DNA from 2 places in the Paenibacillus sp. VCA1 genome. Region 2 is predicted to be linked to the other one. Evidence: predicted binding sites of a transcription regulator. Region 2 holds the regulator's gene; the other holds the start of a gene.
What was found. The regulator Rex, encoded in region 2, represses fermentation and respiration genes when NADH is low (regulators of the CRP and FNR family bind a similar motif). The targets are predictions, from matches to a motif close to TTGTGAAATATTTCACAA.
Positions count from the first base shown of each region.

Region 1: the regulator Rex is predicted to act here: its motif matches at 2,241-2,258, upstream of qoxA (cytochrome aa3 quinol oxidase subunit II).

Region 1 covers NZ_JAVLSX010000012.1:155,202-160,509, forward strand. Annotated here, with positions in the region: gene RJP21_RS24665 (DUF2339 domain-containing protein) at 1-1,126, shown strand, start outside; gene RJP21_RS24670 (HAD family hydrolase) at 1,251-1,979, opposite strand; gene qoxA (cytochrome aa3 quinol oxidase subunit II) at 2,395-3,372, shown strand; gene qoxB (cytochrome aa3 quinol oxidase subunit I) at 3,400-5,308, shown strand, end outside.
Region 2 covers NZ_JAVLSX010000004.1:85,446-90,753, forward strand. Annotated here, with positions in the region: gene dinG (ATP-dependent DNA helicase DinG) at 1-1,098, shown strand, start outside; gene RJP21_RS09625 (redox-sensing transcriptional repressor Rex) at 1,160-1,825, shown strand; gene RJP21_RS09630 (amidohydrolase) at 1,800-3,113, shown strand; gene RJP21_RS09635 (cell wall elongation regulator TseB-like domain-containing protein) at 3,137-3,652, shown strand; gene RJP21_RS09640 (hypothetical protein) at 3,983-4,507, shown strand; gene RJP21_RS09645 (AAA family ATPase) at 4,507-5,308, shown strand, end outside.

The DNA of each region.
Region 1 (5,308 bases), on a different contig from region 2:
GATCCCCTTCCTCGTGCATTCCGCCCAGCCGAATGCATGGGTATTCGGGGGATACGAGGCCGCGTTTTCGCTGGCGATGATCGCCGTTTCCCTGAAGTTCGATTTCCGGGCGGCTTATTTCGTGGCGGTCGGGGTGCTTCATCTGCCGCTGCTCATCGGCTATGCCGCCGGCGATTTCGGCGAAAGCCGCCATGTTTTCATCGGGGCCGTTTTCGTTCAGCACGCGGCGCTGCTCGCATACGCCCTGTTTGGGCCCGGACGCCGCAAGCTTGACGAAACGCTGTCGCTTTTCCCGGGATTCGGCATCATGGCGCTATGGATCTACGCCCTGTATCCGATGTCCGAAGGCGCCGTTCACTGGCGCCCGCTGATGCTGCTCGTATGGGCGCTGATCTACACTTTGTCCGCATGGGGCAAATACATGAAGGAACAGCGTTCCCCGGTATTGGTCTCCATCGCAACGGCAGCCTGGTTCCTGTGGGCGCTTGATCTGCTGAACGAGAGCTACTCGCCGGCCGCGGCCGTCGTCATCGGAACCGCGGGCATCATCCTTGGTTTCAGGCTGAACACCGTCATGCAGCAAATCACGGCGGCCATCGTGTTTGCGTACGGCGCGGCGGGAACGCTCTTCCTTGTCATCGACCGCGTCTTTTCGGCGGAAAGCCTATCCTGGCTTGTTTTGCTGGCCGCTTTTGCCATCCTCGCGTACGTGCTGCGCCGCATGCCTGAGCGTATTTTTTCCAGCCGTTTGCCGGATCTATGCATGTGGATCGACGCGCTGCTGGCCATCATTTTTTTGACCGAACTGACCAATGTGCTGACAGACGGGCTGGCCAAAGACCTCCGGCATTTGATCTTGTCCGCCGTTTGGGCGGTATACGCCATCGCCGTCATCGTCGGCGGGCTGGCGCTCCAGCGGCAAATGGTCCGTTTTGCCGGCATCGGCCTGCTGTTCCTGACGCTCATCAAAGTGATCGTCGCCGATCTGCCGGACGTGTCCGTCGCAGTGAGGGCGATTCTGTTCATCGGGCTCGGAGCGATCGGGATCGTCGTGTCCAGGCTGATGTACAAACGCAAAAACGCCCCGGCGCAAGCGGCGCCGGAAGATACGGCGGTAGAGCCGTAACGCAGGCAAAATATGCCGCCGGATTGAATAACTCCGGCGGCTTCGTTATTGTGCAAAAAAGCAGGCGCTGCTGCCTTTGAAGGTACGCGCCTGCTTTTTACGTATATCCATTCCGCTTCTTCCTTTATGACAATAGGAACTCGGCCAGCTCCCGGTAGCTTCCTGCCGTATAATGCGGCTGATGTTCCGATTCGGGTTCGACCCGCCGGTGGTTGAACCAGACCGCGGTCCATCCCGCCTCAAGCGCGCCCACCACGTCATTGCGCCAGGAATCGCCGACATAATAGCTTTGCGAGGCTTTTGTCCCCGTTCGTTCATTGACAAAGGTAAACAAACGGGGATCCGGCTTGTCGTACCCGACCGCGCCTGAAATGAAGATGCGTTCGGAAGGAATGGCCGCGTCCATCGCCAGCGCCTTGATTTTGGCCATCTGGTGGCGCTCCGGCCCGTTCGTGATCAATCCGACCACGTGTCCCGCCGCCTGCAGATCGGATATCAGCTTCATAACCCCGGGAAACGGAGTGATTCGGAATTGGCGCTCCAGATACTGCTGCTGAATCCGGGCTGCCTCCGGGTTCGTCACATGAACCCCGAATTCCGCCAGCGCAAGCTGGGCCCGTTTTACCCTCATGTCTTGCAAATCCCGCTCCGCCCCCTGCGCATTCACCGCGCCGTGGCTGGCCGAAAGCATGTCGCTGTAATATCTGAACCGGTGATAAACCTCCTCGTACGGAAATTCTTCCCCTGTGCCCAGCACGTCGCGCAGCGCTTCGCGCAGTGGCTGCAAATGGTCGTAAAGCGTATCGTCCACGTCAAAAAATATGCCTTTGCCAAAGCTCCGTTTCTCCCCCATGTCCATCCCTCTCGATCTGTTGTGATGTTTGTTACGGAAAACGAATTTGTGTCTATTCTAGCACATTCCACCGCGGTACTAGCCGGTTTCGGCGGCTGCCGCCCGCGTTTAAAAAGAGGGTATTCAGGGCTAAAACCCTTTCAATTGTGACGAAACTGGCACAACTGTTCCCCGCCCGATCAATTTTGAACAAAAATGAAAATCACCGAATTCAGCCTTTTTCAAAGCTTAATCGGTTTTTTTGGCGTTTTTTCATGAACAATGTGAAGTTTGTCACAGAATAATTGTATTTTATTTACATTTTTGCATTCTAATGTATTTGTTTTCTTTTTCACAAGTTAATATGCTATGGCTATAAGGATTCGCGAATGATCCAAACACTCAGCGATGAAGGCATGCTAGAAAGGAGTTTACAGTGAAGAAAAAAAGATGGTTGTTTTCACTCATGTTTATTTCCGTCGTCATGCTGCTCAGCGGATGCGACTCGAAACTGATGGTTCTGGATCCGAAAGGGCCGGTAGCGAAAACACAATCCAATACAATTATCTTTTCCATTCTAATGATGGCGCTCGTGCTAATCGTCGTGTACGTCCTGTACATCTTCATGCTGACCAAATACCGGGCCAGCAAAACGCCGGATGATTATGAACCGCCTCATATGGAAGGAAGCAAATGGCTCGAATTCATCTGGACCGCCATCCCGATCATTATCGTAGCCATTTTGTCTGTCGTTACCGTGCGTACGACTTATGCCGTAGAAAAGGTGCCTGCCGGCTATGAGGATCAAAAGCCGCTTGTCATCTACGCCGCCTCCTCCAACTGGAAATGGCATTTCAGCTATCCGGAGGAAGGCATCGAAACGGTGAACTACGTCAACATTCCGACGAACCGTCCGGTCGAGTTCCGTCTCTACTCGTACGGTCCGATTTCAAGTTTCTGGGTTCCGCAGCTCGGCGGCCAGAAATACGCGATGAGCGACATGATCACCAAGCTGAATCTCGTCGCCGAACATGAAGGTTCGTACATGGGTAAAAACTCGAACTTCTCCGGTAAAGGCTTCGCCCAAATGGAATTCGAGGTGCTCGCCCAATCTCCTGCCGACTACATGAAATGGGTCAAAGAAGTGCAGCAAACGGCACCGAAGCTGACCGAGCAGGAATTCAACACTGTGTTGCATACCGACTTCGTCGGACGCAAATCTTACAGTTCCACGCATTTGAGCTTCTCGCCGGCGCCTATGGATATGTCCGACATGAACATGTCCGAACACGGGCATGGCGGGGACAATTCGAAAGACAGCAAAGAATCCGGCACGGATTCCGCAGATCATATGAAGAACATGGGTGACATGAAAGACATGAACGATCATTCTTCCATGGAACAAGGACATTAACATCATGGAGAAAGGAGAACACACTGCATGAAATGGGACGAATTTTTTGTTACCGGCGAGCCGATGATCTACGCGGCCGATATCAGCATCGTGCTCGTATCGCTCGCCATCGTGATCGGATTGACCTATTTCAAAAAATGGGGATATCTGTGGCGTGAGTGGCTCACCACGGTGGACCACAAAAAAATCGGCATTATGTATATTTTGTCGGCTCTAATCATGCTGTTCCGCGGCGGCGTCGACGCTTTGTTGATGCGGGCCCAGCTCGCGACGCCGGACTCCAAATTTTTGGATGCGCAGCACTACAATGAAATATTTACGACCCACGGGGTTATCATGATTCTGTTCATGGCGATGCCGTTTGTCATCGGGATGATGAACGTCGTCGTTCCGCTGCAAATCGGCGCCCGTGACGTCGCTTTCCCTAGACTTAACGCCGTCAGCTTCTGGTTGTTCTTTGCGGGAGCGATGCTGTTCAATATTTCGTTTGTCATCGGGGGATCGCCGGATGCCGGCTGGTCCGCATACTTCCCGCTCGCGAGCAACGAATTCAGTCCGACGGTAGGCAACAACTACTACTCGCTGGCGCTGCAAATATCCGGTATCGGTACGCTGATGACCGGGGTCAACTTCATCGTGACAATCCTGAAAATGCGCGCCCCGGGCATGAAACTGATGCGTATGCCGATGTTCACCTGGTCGGTGCTCATTACGAACGTCATTATTTTGTTTGCTTTCCCGGTGCTCACCGTAGCGCTTGCCCTGATGATGTTCGACCGCATCTTTGGCAGCCAATTCTTTACGATGGCCAACGGCGGTATGGATATGCTCTGGGCCAACCTGTTCTGGGTGTGGGGACACCCTGAAGTATATATCGTTATTTTGCCTGCTTTCGGCATATTCAGCGATGTTATTTCGACATTCTCCAAAAAGAATTTGTACGGCTACAAATCGATGGTTATCAGTATGGTCGCCATCTCGGTTCTGTCCTTCCTCGTCTGGGCTCACCACTTCTATACGATGGGCCAAGGCGCTATGGTCAACGGCTTCTTCTCCATCACGACGATGGCGATCGCAGTTCCGACCGGGGTGAAAATATTCAACTGGCTGTTTACGCTTCGCAAAGGCAAAATTTCGTTTACGTCTCCGATGATGTACGCGATGGGCTTTATCCCGATCTTTACGATCGGCGGCGTAACCGGCGTCATGCTTGCGATGGCAAGCGCCGACTATCAATACCACAATACGATGTTCCTGGTTGCCCACTTCCACTACGTGCTCATTCCGGGTACGGTATTCGGGGTGCTGGCCGGCATGCACTACTGGTTCCCTAAAATGTTCGGCTTCCGTTTGAACGAACGGCTGGCTAAAACGGCCTTCTGGCTGATCATCGTCGGCTTCAACGTTGCCTTTATGCCGCTGTTCTTCCTCGGACTTAACGGCATGACGCGCCGGATGTACACCTATTCGGCAAGCACCGGCTTCGGTCCGCTGAACATGATCGCGACAATCGGCGCCTTGGTCCTTGCAATCGGCTTTGTGGTGCTGTGCTACAACTTCTTCTACAGCTTCCGCCACAGCCCACGCAACGAAGGCGGGGACCCTTGGGATGGACGCACGCTCGAATGGAGCACACCTGGTCCGGTTCCGGTTTACAACTTTGCAAAATTGCCTAACGTGAAGTCCGAAGATGCTTTCTGGCATGCCAAAAAGCATAACGTTCCGCTTTACGAAGAAGGACCTTACGAAGAGATTCATATGCCAAACAACAGCGGGCAACCGTTTATTCTCGGCGTAATTATGTTTTTCCTTGGCTTTTTCCTCGTGTTCAGCTGGTTCATTCCTGCGATTATCGCGGGCATCGGCGTGATTGTCATGCTGGCGGTTCGTTCCTTCGAACGCGATCACGGCTACCATATTTCACCGAAGGAAATCG
Region 2 (5,308 bases):
GGGCTGGAAAACCAGATCCACGTCAAAATCAGCGAGATCGTCCGCCGCGGCGAAAAAATGCTGGCGGAATACAAGGAAAACGAAGACGATTACAGCGCCGACAGCCTGATTACAGACCTCAGCGGCCTGTTCAAGGATCTTGCCGCCGAACGCGACGACCTGCGGACCTTCATGAACTTGAACGATGAAACCGTCGTTTATTGGATGGAAGCCAGCAGCCATTTCCGCAGCAAATCGCTGCAGTTGTACGCGGTCCCGGTGGATGTCAGCAAACAGCTGAAGGAATTGTTTTTCGACAAAAAGAAAAGCGTTATTTTAACGTCGGCGACGTTGTCGGTAGACAAATCCTTCCAATATATGATCGACAATCTCGGCCTGGAGGAAGACCAGGAAAGCGGTCGCCTCGTGACCGTGCAGCTTCCGTCTCCGTTCAAATACCGGGATCAGGCGCTTCTCGTCATCCCGCGGGATTTCCCCAGCGTCAAAGGAAGCGTCGGCGACGCCGTGTTCGTCGATACGCTGGTGCGCTCCTTGGCGGACGCGGCCGTTGCGACGCACGGGCGGATGCTGGTGCTGTTCACTTCGTACCGGATGCTGCGGCAGGTGCATGAGCCGTTGAAAAACACCCTTGCGGGCAGCGACATCACCGTTCTCGGCCAAGGCGTCGACAGCGGCAGCCGTACCAAGCTCATCAGACGTTTCCAGGACAGCAGCGCTTCGGTGCTGCTCGGTACGAGCAGCTTCTGGGAAGGGGTCGATATCCCCGGCGAGGCATTGACCTGCCTTGCGATCGTAAGGCTTCCGTTCCAGCCGCCAAACCATCCGCTGTACGAAGCGAAAGCGGAGCTTTTACAGCGCCAGAAAAAAAATCCGTTCATGAAGCTTTCCGTGCCTCAAGCGGTTATCCGTTTTAAACAGGGGTTCGGCCGCTTGGTTCGCACGGCGAATGACCGCGGCATCGTCATCGTTTACGATACGCGGGTGATCGAGTCTTATTACGGGAAATATTTTCTCTACTCCTTGCCGGGGCCAAAGATGGAGCATATGAATACGGAAAAAATGGTTCCCCGTATATCTGAATGGCTTCAAGAGGGTTAACGCACCTCTTTTCATACGATGTTAACGATAGAAATTAAGCTGTTAAATAGGGGGAACAAGCATGAAATCGGAGAAAATTTCCGAAGCGGTCGTCCGCAGACTGCCTGTATATTTACGTTATTTGAATGATTTGAACAAGCGGGAGGTTGCGACGGTCTCCTCCCAGGAGCTTGGCCTGAAACTCGACCTGAATCCGGCGCAAATCCGCAAGGATCTTGCCTATTTCGGCGATTTCGGCCGGAAAGGGATCGGGTATGACGTTTCGTACCTGATCGAAAAAATCCGCCACATTCTGAACCTGGACCAGCAGATCAACGCGGTGCTGGTAGGCGCCGGGAATTTGGGCCAGGCCCTTTCGAATTACAACTATTACCTTCGCGAAAACATTAAAATCGTGGCGGTGTTCGACGAAAATCCGAAAAAGATCGGAAAACGGATCAATACGCTTACGGTGCAGCCGATGGAGGAAATGACGGACACGATCAAAAAGCACAATATCCGGATCGGCATCATCACCGTGCCCGCCGTCGAAGCCCAGAACGTGGCGGATCAATTGATCGGGGCCGGAATCGAAGCGATTCTGAACTTCGCGCCGACGATCCTGAAGGCTCCGGCCAACATCCGGATTCATGCGGCGGACTTTACGACCGACCTGCTGAGCTTGGCATATTATTTGGATAACGGAAAGGAAGGTTCTACCGATGACGGAGAACAAGACAACGAATAAATGGATCATCGCGAACGGCAGCTTTGCCGTGCCTGATCAAGACAAGCCGGTAATCCGCGGATATATGGTGATCGAGGACGACCGCATCGCTTATATCGGGGAAGAAAAACCGGAACTTGAAGGCGATGTTCCCGTATTCGACGGGACGCATCTGTTTTTTATGCCCGGATTGGTCAATACGCACGGACATGCGGCGATGTCGCTGCTGCGCGGATACGGGGATGATCTGGCCCTGCAAATCTGGCTTCAGGAAAAAATGTGGCCGATGGAAGCCAAATTCACTTCATCCGATGTCTACTGGGGTACGTCCTTATCCGTACTGGAAATGCTGAAAGGCGGCACGACAACCTTCCTCGACATGTACGACCATATGGATCAAGTGGCGAAAGTGACGGAAGAATCGGGAATCCGCGCCTCCCTGATGCGCGGCGTCATCGGTTTGTGTTCCGAGGAGCTTCAGCGCCACAAGCTGAACGAGGCGATCCAATTCGCGCGCGACTGGAACGGAAAGGCCAACGGCCGGATCACGACCATGATTTCGCCGCATGCGCCGTATACCTGCCCTCCGGATTATATCGAAAAATTCGTGCAGGCGGCGCATGATATGGATCTGCCGATGCATACCCATATGTCCGAAACGATGGCCGAAGTGGAGCAAAACGTCAAGGAATACGGTTTGCGTCCGGTTGCCCATCTGGAAAAGCTCGGCGTATTTTCGAGACCGTCTCTGGTGGCGCATGCCGTTCATTTGACCGATGAAGAAATCGGCATTTTGGCGAGCAACAACGTGGCCGTTTCCCATAACCCGGGAAGCAACCTGAAGCTGGCAAGCGGCGTGGCGCGCGTGACGGACTTGCTCAAGGCCGGAGTGACGGTCTCTCTGGGAACCGACGGAGCGGCAAGCAATAACAATTTGGATATGTTCGAAGAAATGCGTCTCGCCGCATTGATCCATAAAGGGGTTTCCGGCGATCCGACGGCAATTCCGGCGTACGAAGCGCTGAAAATGGGAACGGTCCACGGCGCGGAGTCCCTTTTCCTGAAAGACGTCGGCACGCTGGCTCCGGGAATGAAAGCCGATTTCATCGCGCTCAACACCGACCAGGCCCATTTTCTTCCGCACACCGATCTGATTTCCCACGCCATTTATTCAGCTTGCGGCAAAGACGTCGAGCACGTATGGGTGGACGGCAAGCAGGTCGTGAAACACGGCGCCTGCCTGACCATGGACGAAGAGCGCATCCGCCGGGAAGCCCAAGCCGCTTTTGAAGGTCTCTTGGCCCGATAGGACGGCAACAGATAGGGGAGCTTATGCTGAAGAATAAGAAGAAATGGATTTTTCTCGGAATCGTCGTTTTGCTGCTGCTTGTTTTCGGACTTTACCGTTATTACATATACGTAACTCAGGACATCCGGGCCCAGGAGACGGCAGCGATTCTGAAGGCGAAGCAGGAGACCAGCCTCGTAAAGGTGACCGAAGCCCAAAAATCGGTGTGGGATACGATCTGCTGGGCGATCGAAGGCTTGGACAAAGACAATCGGCCGGTGATGGTATGGGTAACGATGGACGAAGACGGCAAAGTCAAATCCGGCGAAGGCACGGTTCACGAAGAGCTGCTTTCAAACGGCATTTCGGAAAATCAGGTCAGGGAGAAGGCGCTGAAGGAGATACCCGACGTGAAAAAGCTGAAGATCGTGCCTGGAATGTATAACGGCCAGTATGCCTGGCAGCTTTTTTACTGGTCGAAGGATCATTATTACTACCAATTCTATCGGTTTAGCGACGGCCAAAGCATCGGAGGCCCGTTTACGCTGCCGAACCGGTAATGAAAAATAGGCGTCATATGTAGATTTGTCCGTTCAAGAATGAAAAAGAACCTCATGAAAATGGGGTTCTTTGGCGTGAGCAGGATAATATTTTAAATACTTTCACACATTACCTTCGATTTAGTATATACGATGTGATATACTCTTCATTGTAGTGATTCGATATACTCTATCGATCTGGTGTGACAGTCGTGTCGAAATGCAAATCGGAAAAGTCCTGAATGACCGTGACGAGATGCTTATGCTTAAAGCTCTTTGCCGCGGTTGTCTATTTTTCGTATGATATATATATAGAAAATAGTTTTAGAATATGAGAGGAGGACATACGTTTTGAAACTGCGTCCAATACCAATTGCGATTACTGTTGTCATATCGGCGGCGCTGCTGTTCGGAGGCTGGTTCATTTACCGCCAGACGACGATGCAGGGTCCGCTGCAGAAAATCGTTCAAAATTATAAAGGCGTCAACAACGCCCAATTCGATATTAGCCGCAATCAGATCAACCTGAAGCTGGATTTGAAGCCGGACACGAACCTTTCCGGCCTTGTGAATCAAATTACGACGCAAGGCAAATCGGTGGTGGGGAACCGCGAGCTGAATTTCGACTTTGTGGACCACTCTTCCGATAAGCTGAACCGTTTTTGGGACTCGGCCATGTTTTCCGTAGCGGAAGCGATGGATAACAAGAAATATACCGAAATTCCGGCCAAGCTGGATCAGCTTGCGAAAGATACCGGCATTAAAACCCAAACGGAAATGGATGCCAAAAACGTGTATATCGGCCTTAGCGACGGCGAACACAGCAAATTTATCGTATTACCCCGGAACCCCGGAAAGATTGGGGTGTGGGAATAATGCCTAGATGGTCCAAAGAGATTCTCATCGGATTCGTTCCGGTGCTGCTCATATTTCTGGCATATATCGGCGTCAACATCATTCCGCTGATCATCGCGACGCTGCTTGTCGGCGGGCTGCTGTTCATGGCGAGCGTTCGCGGCGGGCTGGCCGTAGGGGCCGGAACGGAACGCAAACGCAAGAAGAGAGGCCCCAAGAAGCTGACGTTCGAAGAAATCGGCGGGCAGGATCATGCCAAGCAGGAGCTGATGGAAGCCCTGGATTTTTTGATCAAACATGAAGAGATCCGCAAGCTGGGCATCCGCCCGTTAAAAGGGATTCTGCTCACGGGTCCTCCCGGAACAGGCAAGACGCTGATGGCCAAAGCCGCGGCTCATTACACGGATTCGGTATTCGTGGCTTCTTCAGGCAGCGAATTCGTCGAAATGTACGTCGGCGTCGGCGCGGGACGTGTGCGTGAATTGTTCCGCGAAGCGCGAAACCGAGCCGTGAAGGAAAACAAGCAAAGCGCCATCATTTTCATCGATGAGATCGACGTCATCGGCGGCAAACGCGAGGGCGGCCAGCAGCGCGAATACGACCAGACGCTGAACCAGCTGCTGACCGAGATGGACGGAATTTATTCGTCCGACAGTCCGAGAATTTTGCTGATCGCGGCGACGAACCGCAAAGAAATGCTCGACAGCGCGCTGCTCCGTCCGGGCCGCTTCGACCGGCATATCCAGGTCGATCTGCCCGACAAAAAGGGCCGGGAGCATATTCTCCGGCTCCATGCAAAAAACAAACCGCTGAAAACCGATG